Regions from separate parts of the Protaetiibacter sp. SSC-01 genome, predicted to be linked through region 1. Evidence: predicted binding sites of a transcription regulator. Region 1 holds the regulator's gene; the other holds the start of a gene.
What was found. The regulator HspR, encoded in region 1, represses chaperone genes until heat shock. The targets are predictions, from matches to a motif close to AAGTTGAGTCNNNNNGACTCAACTT.

Region 1 (6,549 bases):
ATCCCACCAGTCTTCAAGGAGCAACAAGAACATGGCACGAGCAGTCGGAATCGACCTCGGAACCACCAACTCCGTGGTCGCGGTCCTCGAGGGCGGCGAGCCCACGGTCATCGCCAACGCCGAGGGATTCCGCACGACGCCCTCGATCGTCGCCTTCACGAAGGACGGGGAGGTGCTCGTCGGCGAGACCGCGAAGCGCCAGGCCGTCACGAACGTCGACCGCACCATCGCATCCGTCAAGCGCCACATGGGCACCGACTGGAAGAAGGAGATCGACGGCAAGAAGTACACGCCGCAGGAGCTCTCCGCCCGCATCCTCCAGAAGCTCAAGCGCGATGCCGAGCAGTACCTCGGCGAGGACGTGACCGACGCGGTCATCACCGTCCCCGCGTACTTCAACGACGCCGAGCGCCAGGCCACGAAGGAGGCCGGCGAGATCGCGGGCCTCAACGTGCTGCGCATCATCAACGAGCCCACCGCGGCGGCGCTCGCGTACGGCCTCGACAAGGGCAAGGAAGACGAGCTCATCCTCGTCTTCGACCTCGGCGGCGGCACCTTCGACGTCTCCCTCCTCGAGGTGGGTAAGGACGACGACTTCTCCACCATCCAGGTGCGCGCGACCTCCGGCGACAACCGCCTCGGCGGCGACGACTGGGACCAGCGCATCGTCGAGTGGCTCATCAAGAAGTTCAAGGAGACGACGGGCGTCGACGTCTCGAACGACAAGATCGCGCTCCAGCGCCTCAAGGAGGCCGCCGAGCAGGCCAAGAAGGAGCTCTCCTCGAGCCTGTCGGCGAGCATCCAGCTGCCCTACCTCTCGCTCACCGAGAACGGCCCCGCGAACCTCGACGAGACGCTCAGCCGCGCCCAGTTCGAGCAGATGACCTCCGACCTGCTCGACCGCACGAAGAAGCCCTTCGACGACGTGATCAAGGAGGCCGGCATCAAGGTCTCCGACATCGCGCACGTCGTGCTCGTCGGCGGCTCGACCCGCATGCCCGCCGTCACCGAGCTCGTCAAGAAGCTCACGGGCGGCCAGGAGCCCAACAAGGGCGTCAACCCGGATGAGGTGGTCGCCGTCGGCGCCGCCCTCCAGGCCGGCGTGCTGAAGGGCGAGCGCAAGGACGTTCTGCTCATCGACGTGACCCCCCTGAGCCTCGGCATCGAGACCAAGGGCGGCATCATGACGAAGCTCATCGAGCGCAACACCGCGATCCCGACGAAGCGCAGCGAGACCTTCACGACCGCCGACGACAACCAGCCGTCGGTCGCCATCCAGGTATTCCAGGGCGAGCGCGAGTTCACGCGCGACAACAAGGCGCTCGGCACCTTCGAGCTCACGGGCATCGCCCCCGCCCCGCGCGGCGTGCCGCAGATCGAGGTCACCTTCGACATCGACGCGAACGGCATCGTGCACGTCTCGGCGAAGGACAAGGGCACCGGCAAGGAGCAGTCGATGACGATCACGGGCGGCTCGTCGCTGCCCAAGGACGACATCGAGCGCATGGTGCGCGAGGCCGAGGAGCACGCCGCGGAAGACAAGGCGCGTCGCGAGGCGGCCGAGGTGCGCAACAACGCCGAGCAGCTCGTCTACTCGCTCGAGAAGCTCATCTCCGAGAACGAGGACAAGATCGCCGAGCCCGTCAAGGACGAGGTGAAGGGCGACATCGAGGCCCTCAAGACCGCGCTCCAGGGCGAGGACGAGGCCGCCATCAAGTCGGCCTTCGACAAGCTCAACGAGTCGCAGACGAAGCTCGGCGAGGCGATCTACCAGGCCAGCTCCGAGGCGGCGGAGGGCCCGAGCCCGACGAGCGGCTCGACCTCCTCCGACGAGGATGTGGTCGACGCCGAGATCGTCGACGACGAGGACGAGAAGAAGTAAGACGCATGGCTGACAAGGACCGCGACGACACCGGCCGCGACAAGGCGGGCCGCGACGACACCGGCCGCGAAGAGGAGCCGAAGGTCCAGGACAAGCGGAAGATCGACCCGGAGACCGGCGAGCCGCGGGTGGAGACCCCCGCGGCCGACCGGGCACCGGAGGACGGCGACGGCCTGAGCGACGAGGACCTCGCGCTCCTGGCCGACGCGGAGAAGGACCTCGTGGCCGAGTACCGCGAGATCGCCGCCCGCGCGCAGGCCGACCTCAAGAACTTCCGCACCCGCGTCGAGCGCGACCGCGCGGCGAACCGCGAGGCCGTCATCGCCGAGGTGATCCGCTCGCTCCTCCCCGTCATCGACGACCTCGACCGCGCGGATGCGCACGGCGACCTCGTCGAGGGCGCGCCCCTCACGCTCGTCTCGCAGAAGCTGCGGGCCGGGTTCGAGAAGTACGGGCTGCGCCGCGTCGGCGAGGTCGGCGAGACCTTCGACCCCAACATCCACGAGGCGGTCGTGCACCTGCCCGACCCGGATGCCGAGGGCGAGACGGTCAAGGACGTGATCGAGGTGGGCTACGCGCTCGGCGACCGGCTCATCCGGGCCGCCAAGGTCGCCGTGAGCGCGCCGCCCGCCAGCTAGAGAACCCGAGAGGAGTCCGATGGCCAGCCAGGACTGGTTCGACAAGGACTTCTACGCCACGCTCGGCGTTTCGAAGGACGTCTCCGACGCCGAGCTCAAGAAGGTCTACCGCAAGCTCGCGCGGCAGTATCACCCGGACTCGAATCCGGGTGATACCGCCGCCGAGGCGCGGTTCAAGGAGATCAGCGAGGCGTACGCTGTGCTCTCCGATCCGCAGGAGCGTGCGGAGTACGACCAGATCCGCGCGATGGGCGGCGGTGCGCGCTTCACGTCGGGCGGTCAGGGGTTCGAGGATGTCTTCGGCGGCATGTTCGGGGGCGGTGGACGCCCGACGTATTCCGCCGGAGGATTCGAGGATCTCCTCGGCGGGATGTTCGGGTCGGGCCGCTTCGGCAACTCGACGGGCGGCTACCGCGGCTTCGGCGGACCGACTCCCGGCGCCGACATCACGGCGACGACGACACTCGACTTCCTGACCGCGATCCAGGGCGACACGGTCACCCTGCAGCTGCCCGGCGGCAAGGCCACGAAGGTCAAGATCCCCGCGGGCGTGCGCGACGGCCAGAGGATCAAGCTGCGCGGCAAGGGGCAGCCGAGCCCCGACGGCGGTGAGCCGGGCGACCTCGTGCTGACCGTCGCGGTGCGGCCGCATCCGGTGTTCGAGCGCGACGGCGCGAACCTGCGCGTCGATGTGCCCGTGACCTTCACGGAGGCCGCCCTCGGCGCGACGATCGAGGTGCCGACGCTCGACGGCGACCCCGTGCGGCTGCGCGTCGCGCCCGGCACGCCGAGCGGCCGCGTGCTGCGCGTGAAGGGTCGCGGGGTGACCGCCGGGGGCTCGACGGGCGACCTGCTCGCGACCGTGCACGTCGTCGTGCCGAGCCACCTCTCGGGCGACGCGAAGAAGAAGCTCGAGGCGTTCGCGGCGGCGCTCCCCGACGAGAACCCGCGCGAGGAGCTGCTCGAGAAGGCCCGCGGCTGATGGACGAGTCGACGCCCCTCTTCGCGATCGCGGTCGCGGCGGAGCTCGCGGGCATGCACCCGCAGACGCTGCGCCAGTACGACCGGATGGGGCTCGTGATCCCGCAGCGCACGGCCGGCAAGTCGCGGCGCTACTCGATGCGCGACGTCGTGCAGCTGCGCGAGATCGCGAGGCTCTCCGCGGAGGGGCTCAACCTCGAGGGAATACGTCGCATCCTCGAGCTCGAGAACCAGGTGACCGCGCTCACGACGCGCGTGCGCGAGCTCGAGGCGGCGCTCGCCGACGAGCTGCTCATGCGCACGGGTCGCCGTGTCTTCGCGGCGGGCACCGAGGGCGAGGTCGTGTCGCTCCGGGCGGGCGAGCGGCTCAAGCGGAACCAGGTCGTGCTCTGGCGACCGCTCGGCCCCGGCCGCTGACGCGCGGGGAGCTCGCCGCGGCACCCGGGAGGGGCCCCGGGGCGGGCTCCGGAAATCGGGACTAGTGCTGAGAGTCCGTCAGGGTTAGCATGAGCCGCAATCGCGTGCGCGTGTGCCTCCCGATCCCCCGCTTGGTGCCCCCGATCCGCGCGCGAAACCACCATGAGCGCTGCGGCCATGCACCACCATGCGTCCCCCCGACGCGCCTTCGGTGCGCTCGCCGCGGCCCTTGCCGCCATCCTCGCGATCGCGACGCTCACAGGTGCTCCCGCTCCGGCCGCGGCCGCCGAGCCTGTCGAGCCCGCGCCCGTCGCGGCGCCCCTCGGGCCGTTCCCGTCGCGCGTCCCCGTGCTCCTCGCGCCGGCCGCTCCGCAGCAGCCCGCCGCCGAGGCGCCGCCCGTCGTCGAGCCGGAGCCGCAGGCGCCCACGCGCCGCGTCGTCATCGTCACGGTGCCGGCCGAGCCCGACCTCAACCCGGGCGGCACGTCGAACTGCGTGCTCAAGGTCACGGGCGGCGACGGCACGGGCGACGGCACGGGCACCTCGTCGTCGAGCTCGACGAGCCGCACGCTCGTGTGCGGCCCCGGCACGGTCGGGCCGACGACCGTCGGGTCGACGACGGGCAACGGGAACACGAACGGCAACAACCCGACCCCGACCCCGACCCCGACCCCGACCCCGACCCCGACCCCGACCCCGACCCCGACGCCCACGCCCACGCCGACCCCTGAGCCGACTCCCGACCCCACGCCCGACCCGACCCCCGAGCCCGGCTCGGGCGACGGCACCGAGACGGGTGACGAGGGCGCGGACTACTCGCTGCTCTCGTTCGGCCGCGTCGTCGCGTTCGGCGAGGAGCCCGAGCCGGTCGTCGAGTCGCTGCCCGTTGAGGAGCCGGCCGCCGAGGAGCCCGCCGCAGTCCAGGAGCCCTCCGCGGAGGAGCCGCCCGCCGGCCCCGAGGCCGCCCCGCTCGGCTTCAGCACCTTCGCCGCCGACGACGAGGAGCCCGCGGCTCCCGCGCCCGTCACGGCGAGCGGCACGACGGTGAGCGTCGCGATCGACGGCGCCGAACTCGTGACGGTCGTCGACGGCACCGAGACCCGCACCCCGCTCGCCCAGGTCGCGAGCCTCACGCTCTCCGGCTCCGCCATCACGATCGGCGCGGGCGTGCTCGCGGCGCTCGCGGGCGCCGGCATCCCGGTCACGATCACGGGCTCGGGCGCCGCGTCGCTCACCGTCACGGGCGACGGCGCCGCGTGGCTGCTCACGGCATCCGGCTCCGGCACGGTGACCATCGGCGGACACAGCGTCTCGTACACGGGCGTCACGAGCGTGGCGGTCGTCGGGGCGGATGCGACGCTCACTCGGCAGGGCTCGGCCGGCGCCGTCACGTGGACCGTCGACGGGACGGGCGGCGGCGACGTCGCCGGCATCGACTTCGCGGGCTTCACCCACCTCGTGGGTGCGGCGTCCGACGACGACACCTTCGTGGTGGATGTCGCGGCCGGCGGGTCGATCGCGACGGTCGACGGCGGCACGGGCGGGAACGACGCGCTCGAGCTGCGCGCTGCGGGCGGACGCATCGTGTCGGTTCCGAGCGGCTCCGACGAGGGCACCCTCGCCGCCGACGGCCTGACCGTCGCCTACGACAACCTCGAGCCCATCACCGTCTCGGGCACGCCCGCGCAGGTCGCCGTCACGACGACGACCGACGACGACGTGCTCGAGGTGAGCCAGGACGCGACGACGCTCGAGATCACGGTGCGCAGCACGACCGGCTCGATGGAGACGGTCACGCTCGTCGTGCCGACCGAGCTGCTCGAGATCCTCGCCACCGCGAAGAACGTCACGATCGTCATCGTCGGCGACCTGAGCCTCGCGGGCGTCACGCTCCGCGTCGTCGCGGCGCACATCACGGTCGGGGCATCCGTCATCGACACGACGGGCGCTGGCGCCGCGGGCGACATCGAGCTCGCGGCGGGCACGGCCGACGACGCCGAGGCGAGCGTCGAGCTCACGGGCTCGACCCTCCGCGGCGGCAACGTCACGGTGAGCGCGACGGCGACCGCGGCCCCCGCGACCGACGAGCTCGTCACGACGACCGCCCAGGCGGGCGTCGTGCTCACCGACGCCACGATCGAGGCGGAGGGCGACGCGACGATCGCCGCCGCCGTTGCCGCGACCGTCACCGCGACCGACGCCCCCGCCTCCGGCGGCACCGACGACACGGATGCCGCGCTCGCCTCCGCCACGGTCACGACCTCGGCGACGGCGCTCCTCACCGGCACGACCGCGGTCACCGCGACGGGCGCCCTCACGGTGCGCGCACACAACACGACGAACGTCACCGTCACCGCGGACGCCTCGGCGGCCGACGCGGGCGGCGCGATCGCGACCGCCGACATCACGGCGTCGTCGTCGGCGCGCATCACGTCGTCGGGCGCGATCGAGGCGACATCGCTCACGGTCGACGCCGACACGACGGTCGAGGCGCAGGTCACGGCGACGGCGAGCGCGGGGGGCGCGACGCAGAACGACGCCGACCCGAACGCGACGACGGGCGGCGCGGCCGAGACACCCGGCGGCGGGGTCATCACCGTCGCGGGCGCCATCGCGAACCTCGCGCTCGAG
Region 2 (6,549 bases), 560 kb from region 1:
ATCAAGACCGTCGAGTCGGGCAAGATGACGAAGGATCTCGCGCTCCTCGTGGGCCCCGACCAGGACTGGCAGACGACCGAGGAGTTCCTCGCGACGCTCGACGAGAACCTCAAGGCGCGCCTGGGCTGACGCAGCCCGTCGGCCACCGGCTGCTGCGGCGTCGCCCCTGACGGGACGGAAGACCCGGTCGGTCGTGCCCCCTCGCGCGTAGCGTGGGGGCATGACCGCACCCACGGCCGTCACCGTCACGGGCGCCGCCGGGCAGATCGGCTACGCCCTGCTGTTCCGCATCGCGGCGGGTGACATGCTCGGCGACCGCCCCGTGCGCCTGCGCCTGCTCGAGATCCCGCAGGCGCTCGCCGCGGCCGAGGGCACGGCGATGGAACTCTCGGATGCCGCGTTCCCGCTGCTCGAGTCGGTCGACGTCTTCGACGACGCGGATGCCGCCTTCGACGGCGCTGACATCGCGCTGCTCGTGGGTGCCCGCCCTCGTGCGGCGGGCATGGAGCGCGGCGACCTGCTCGCCGCCAATGCGGGCATCTTCGGCCCGCAGGGACGTGCGATCAACGACCACGCCGCCGACGACATCCGGGTGCTCGCCGTGGGCAACCCCGCCAACACGAACGCCCTCATCGCCGCCGCGCACGCGCCCGACGTGCCCGGGGAGCGTTTCACCGCCATGACGCGCCTCGACCACAACCGCGGGCTCGCGCAGCTCGCCGCGAAGCTCGGCGTCGGGGTGGGGCGCCTCACGCGCATGACCATCTGGGGCAACCACTCCTCGACGCAGGTGCCCGATCCCACGCACGTGCTGCTCGACGGCGAGCCCGTCGGCTTCGACCCGGCCTGGGTCGCCGACGAGTTCGCGCCGACCGTCGCGGGGCGCGGGGCCGCGATCATCGCGGCGCGCGGATCCTCGTCGGCGGCGAGCGCCGCATCCGCCGCCATCGACCACGTGCGCGATTGGGTGCTCGGCACGGCCGACGGCGACTGGGTCTCGGTCGCCCTGCCGAGCCGTGGCGAGTACGGTGTGCCCGCGGGGCTCGTGAGCTCGGTGCCCGCCACGAGCGACGGCGGCGAGTGGCGCGTCGTCGACGACCTCGAGCAGTCGGATGCGGTGCGCGAGGCGCTCGCGGCCTCCGCCGCGGAGCTCGCGGCCGAGCGCGACGCCGTGCGCGCCCTCGGCCTCCTCCCCTCTTAGTTCCCGTTCCGCGTGTTTGTTCCCGAAGGAACGGGTGCGAACACGCGGAACGGGAACAATCAGTAGAGCTTCTCGCCGCGCTCGAGCATCTCGAGGAACTGGCGGGCGCGACGCTCGCGCGTCTCGGGCTTCACGGCCTGCTGGATGCGGAAGATGAACGCCCAGCGGTTCTGCGCGTTGAGGGCGGCGAAGTTCGCGGATGCCGTGGGGCTCGCATCGAGCAGCACCTGCAGCTCGGGTGGCACGGGCGCGTCCTTCTGGCGGTAGGCGGCATCCCAGCGACCGTCTGCCTTCGCGCGGTCGATCTCCGCCTGACCGGTGGGCCGCATCCGCCCCTCCGCGATCAGGCGCTCGACGTGCTCGCGGTTGATCTGCGACCACGGGCTGCGCGGGCGACGCGGCGTGTAGGCCTGCAGGCTGAAGTTCTCGTCGAACGCGCCCGCCTGTCCGTCGATCCAGCCGAAGCAGAGGGCGACGTCGAGAGCCTCCTGCCGCGTGATACCGGGAAGCGTCGACTTCGCCTTCACGATCTTCACGCGCACGCCGTCGGCGGGCGGGTCGTTCTCGAGGAACGCCTCCCACTCGCGCCAGTCGGTGAACGGCAGGATCGGCTTCTCGGCGAACGACGACATGCCGACACGATACGGGCCCCGGACGACGTGCGTCCGGGGCCCGATTGTTCCCGTTCCGCGTGATTGTTCCCGAAGGAACGGGTGCGAACACGCGGAACGGGAACTATGGCGTCAGGATTCGACGGCCGCGGCCTCCACCTGCGCGGGCGAGCCGGCGGCCTGCACCGCGATCTTGCGGGGCTTCGCGGCCTCGCTCACGGGGATCACGATGCTCAGCACGCCGTTCTCGTAGCTCGCCGAGATGCCCGCGGTGTCGACGCCCTGGCCGAGGTTGAGCTGGCGCAGGAACGTGCCGCTCGAGCGCTCGCGTGCGATCCACGTGACGCCCTCAGCGCTGCGCGCGGTGCGCTCGGCGCGGATCGTGAGCACCTGGCCGTCCACGTCGATGTCGACGCTGCCCGGGTCGATGCCCGGGAGGTCGGCGTTGAGCACGTAGTGGTCGCCGTCGCGGTAGAGGTCCATCGGCATGAACCGCGGACCCTGGCGGTTGTCGAGGAGCTGGCCGGCGACGCGGTCGAGCTCGCGGAACGGGTCGAAGAACATGGTCATCGGTACCTCCTGGATACGGATGTGAGTCGTGGTGACTCAACTTCTCTGTATCTGTTTTAGCACTCTCGGGGGGAGAGTGCCAAGAGGGTGCGGGGTGCCCTCCCGCTGGTTGAGTAGCGCCGAGAAGCGGCGCGTATCGAAACCCCACCGACGTCAGACGTCCGTCCGGTTTCGATACGCCGTGCGTCGCGCCTGAGGCGCGGCGCGCGGCACTCAACCAGCGGGAGAGCGACTCAGTAGCCGAGGAACACGTCGGTGCGGATGCGGCGCGCACCCGCGGCGCGGAGGGCGCGACGCAGCCGCGCCACGTCCGCGGGCGCACCCGAGAGGTACACGTGGCGCTCGGCCGCATCCGGGATCGCCCGCAGCACGGTGTCGGCGTCGAGCGCGCCCGCGCCGAGCCACGTCCAGCCGGCGGGCAGCTCGCCGGGGTCGTCGGGCGACAGCACGGCGACGCGGCATCCGGTGGCGGCGAGCTCGTCGCGGTAGGCGAGGTCGGATGCCGACCGCACCGCGTAGAGCAGCTCGGCGTCGCCCGCGCGCCCGGCCGCGGCGAGGGCGCCGAGGTGCGACACGAAGGGCGTCACGCCGATGCCCGCCGCGACGAAGGCGAGCTTCGCATCCGCGTGGCGCGGCAGCGTGAAGTCGCCCCACACTCCCGTCGCGCGGATGCGGGCCCCCGGCTCGAGCGCGACGAGCGCGCGCTTGAAGCTCGACGCCTGCTCCCGCACGCGCACCCCGACCGCGACCTCGGGGTCGCCCGGCGCCGACGCGACCGAGAACACGCGACGGATGCCGCCGAGGTCGGGCCGGTGGTGCGGGATCGTGAGCTCGAGGTACTGGCCGGGGGCGAACCGCACGTGCGCCGTGGGGCGGAAGCGGAACTCCCACGCGGTCGGCGTGAGCTGCCGCTTGGACGCGAGCTCGAGCGTCACGCCGCGCCGCTGACCGAGCAGGAACGCGAGCACACCGCCGATGACGAGCGCGAGCTCGGTCGTGTTGCGGAACGGCCCGATCGTGAACGGCACGCTCGTGAGCAGACCCGTGACGACGGCGTACAGGATGCGCTGCCACGCGCGCGGCGGCATCGTGAGCGGCTCGCTGAGCATGAACCCCGCGGCGAAGACGACGGGGGAGGAGAGGAAGGTGAACGCGAGCGCCGTCGGCACGTCGCTGCCGAACAGCAGGAAGCGCACGAGGAGCACGCCGCCCGCGACGGCGATGTAGACGAGCCCCATGCCGAGCCGGCGCGTGCGCCACAGGATGAGGAGCGCCCCGAGCGCGACGACGGGAAGCAGCGGGGGAGTCGCGACCCACCACGACGAGAACGCGAGCCCCGTCACGCCGACGACGACGGCCGCGAACGCCGCGGGGTTCACGAGGTGCCGCCCGCGCCACGCGATGACGTACTTCGAGAGCGCGGCGATCGCGGCGGCGAGCGCGAGAAAAAGGAGCCCCGCGGGATCGAGCGTCGGCTCGAGCACGAAGAGCAGCAGGAGCGCCGTGATGACCCCCGACTCGACGAGCGGTCGGCTGCGGAAGGCGAGCCCGAGCACCTGATTCGCGATCCAGGACGCGGCGAGCAGCACGGCGGCCGAGGCGAGGATCGCGAGCGGGTCGATCGAGATCGCGTCGGTGAGCGCGAGCACGAGGGCCACGAGCCCGACGACGGCGAGCACGACGACGACGAGCAGGTACATCGTGATGCGGCCGAGCACTCGGTCGATCCAGGCGGTCACACGGTTCATGCGAAGACCTCTCCGGGGAAGCCGCGGCTCGTCTCGAGCGTGCCGTCGGACAGCATCCTGACCCATTCGACGCCCCGGCGCTCGAGCCAGCCGGGGTCGACGTCGAAGAACAGCGCGGTCGCGGCACCGTCGGCCGTGAGGTCGTCGGATGCCACGGCCCACGTCGCGAGCACGTCGCGCGCGGGCAGCCCGGTGACCGCGTCGAGCACGTGGTGCGTGCCGTCGGCGAGGCGGCGGCGGTTGCCGGCGCTCGCGGAGAGTGCGCCGTCGTGCAGCTCGGCGACGCCCACGGCCTTCGTCGGGTCACCCGGATGCTCGAGCGCGACCCGCATGGGCACGTCGCGGATGCGCAGGTCGCCCGAGCCGTCGACGACCGATCGCGCGACGCCCGCCTCGGCGAGCAGCGCGCTCACGAGGTCGACGAGGTAGCCCTTGCCGGCGGCGCCGACGTCGAGGAGCACGGGGGCGACGGTGTCGAGGTGGGTGCCGTCCCACGCGAGCGCGTCTTCGAAGCGGGGCACGGCATCCGGAACCCCCGCGAGGCGCGGCCCGAAGCCCGCGGCGGCGAGCGCGCCGCCCACAAGGGGCGAGACCCGGCCGCCCGTCGCGGCGTGCAGCTCGGCGTAGAGGGCGAGGAGCGGGCCGGCGTCGTCGGGCAGCTGGTAGCGACCCGGCTGCCGGGCGATGCGCGTCACGAGCGAGTCGTCGCGGTAGCGCGACCAGTCGCGGTCGAAGCGCTCCACGCGCTCCCGGGCGGCGGCGCGCACGTCATCCGCCAGCGGCTCCTCGGTGTCGATCCGCCACGGGGTGCCGAGGGCGTCGAAGCGCCACGCGTGCGGCAGCGGGTCGGCGATCACCCGGGCCTACGCGCGCGCGTCGGCCTTGATGGCCACGACGGCCTTGTTGAAGCCGCCGCTCGTGAGCGACGACCCGGCGACCCGCGAGACGTCGAGGTCGTCGATGTCCTTGCCGACGACGACGTCGGCGATGCCGCTCGCGAACTTCTCCTGGAAGGAGCGCGCCTGCGGGTCCTCCGCCTCGGGCGTGACGGTCACCGCCGTCACGACGTCGCCCTCGAGCGTGAGGTCGACCTTGACCGATTCCTCACCCGCGGGGGAGATGTAGCTCGCCTCGGCGCTGTAGTCGCCGTCGGCGTAGCTCGCGTCGGCGCCCGAGCCGCCCGTGGTGCCGTCGCCGCCCGTGCCGCCGTCCGCGCCGGAGGGGGATGCCGCGCATCCGCTCAGGGCGAGGAGGCCGATTCCGGCCGCGCCGACGAGTCCGAACAGGGGGCGGATGGAGGGCGCCTGAGTCGTCATGCGGATCAGAATCGCAGCGGATGCTTGGGCGACGCTGGCAAAGACGATGAATTCGCATGGATTTAACGTCGTACCGCGTTCGTTACGTCTCGGTAAATCTCGCCGCGCGGGATTGCGCACCTTTTGTTCGTACGCTTTACTAACAAACATGTCGGCACCGGAAGCGCAGCGCAGCGCCAGCCCCCGCGCCCTCCGCCCCTCGGCGAAGGTGCTGCCGGAGCACGCGCGCAGCCACAATCGCTCCCTCGTGCTGCAGCACCTCTACCGCGGCGGCCTCCAGAGCCGCGCCGACCTCGCGCGCGAGACCGGCCTCACGCGCGTCACCGTCTCCGACCTCGTCGCCGAGCTCATCGCCGACGGCCTCGTCGTCGAGACCGGCCAGCGCGACGAGGGCCGCCCCGGCAAGCCCGCCATCCTGCTCGACATCAACCGCGACGGCCACCGCATCATCGGCATCGACCTCTCCGACACGGGCGTCTTCCGCGGGGCGTTGCTCGACATCGACGGCCGCGTCGTCACCCGCATGGAGGCCGCGACCGACGGCGCCGCCGGCGACGACGTCGCCGCGCTCGCCGTGCAGCTCGTGCGCGACCTCGTCGCCGCGAGCGACCGCCCGCTCCTCGGCATCGGCATCGGCTCGCCCGGCATCGTCGACCTCGGTGGCCGCGTGCTCTCCGCACCCAACCTCGAGTGGTCCGACCTCGCGCTGCAGAGCATCGTCGAGGACGCCATCGGCCTCCCGGTCATCGTCGCGAACGACGCCAACGCGGCGGCGCTCGCCGAGCACAGCTTCGGCGGCGCGCTCGGCGACCTCATGCTCATCCGGGTCGGCCGCGGTGTCGGCGCGGGCCTCATCCTCGGCGGCATGCCCGTCTTCGGCAGCCGCTTCGCCGCGGGCGAGCTCGGCCACGTCGTCGTCGGCACCGACGGCGGCGAGCTGTGCGTCTGCGGCAAGCACGGATGCCTCGAGACGTGGCTCTCGGTGCCGCGGCTCCGCGCCGGGCTCGACGCGGCATCCGACGCCGAGGCCCGCGACGACGTGCTGCGTCGTGCCGGCGAGCGCCTCGGCATCGCCCTCGCGCCGGTCGTCGGCGCCCTCAATC

Region 2: the regulator HspR is predicted to act here: its motif matches at 2,401-2,425, upstream of H4J02_RS02315 (Hsp20/alpha crystallin family protein).

What each region holds. Positions count from the first base shown of each region.
Region 1 is NZ_CP059987.1:2,889,140-2,895,688, reverse strand. It holds gene dnaK (molecular chaperone DnaK) at 32-1,882, shown strand; gene H4J02_RS13525 (nucleotide exchange factor GrpE) at 1,888-2,520, shown strand; gene H4J02_RS13520 (DnaJ C-terminal domain-containing protein) at 2,540-3,502, shown strand; gene H4J02_RS13515 (heat shock protein transcriptional repressor HspR) at 3,502-3,918, shown strand; gene H4J02_RS13510 (hypothetical protein) at 4,081-6,549, shown strand, end outside.
Region 2 is NZ_CP059987.1:494,493-501,041, forward strand. It holds gene H4J02_RS02300 (NADP-dependent isocitrate dehydrogenase) at 1-129, shown strand, start outside; gene H4J02_RS02305 (malate dehydrogenase) at 221-1,201, shown strand; gene H4J02_RS02310 (YdeI family protein) at 1,261-1,833, opposite strand; gene H4J02_RS02315 (Hsp20/alpha crystallin family protein) at 1,945-2,382, opposite strand; gene H4J02_RS02320 (ferredoxin--NADP reductase) at 2,616-4,130, opposite strand; gene H4J02_RS02325 (FAD:protein FMN transferase) at 4,127-4,987, opposite strand; gene H4J02_RS02330 (hypothetical protein) at 4,994-5,446, opposite strand; gene H4J02_RS02335 (ROK family transcriptional regulator) at 5,595-6,549, shown strand, end outside.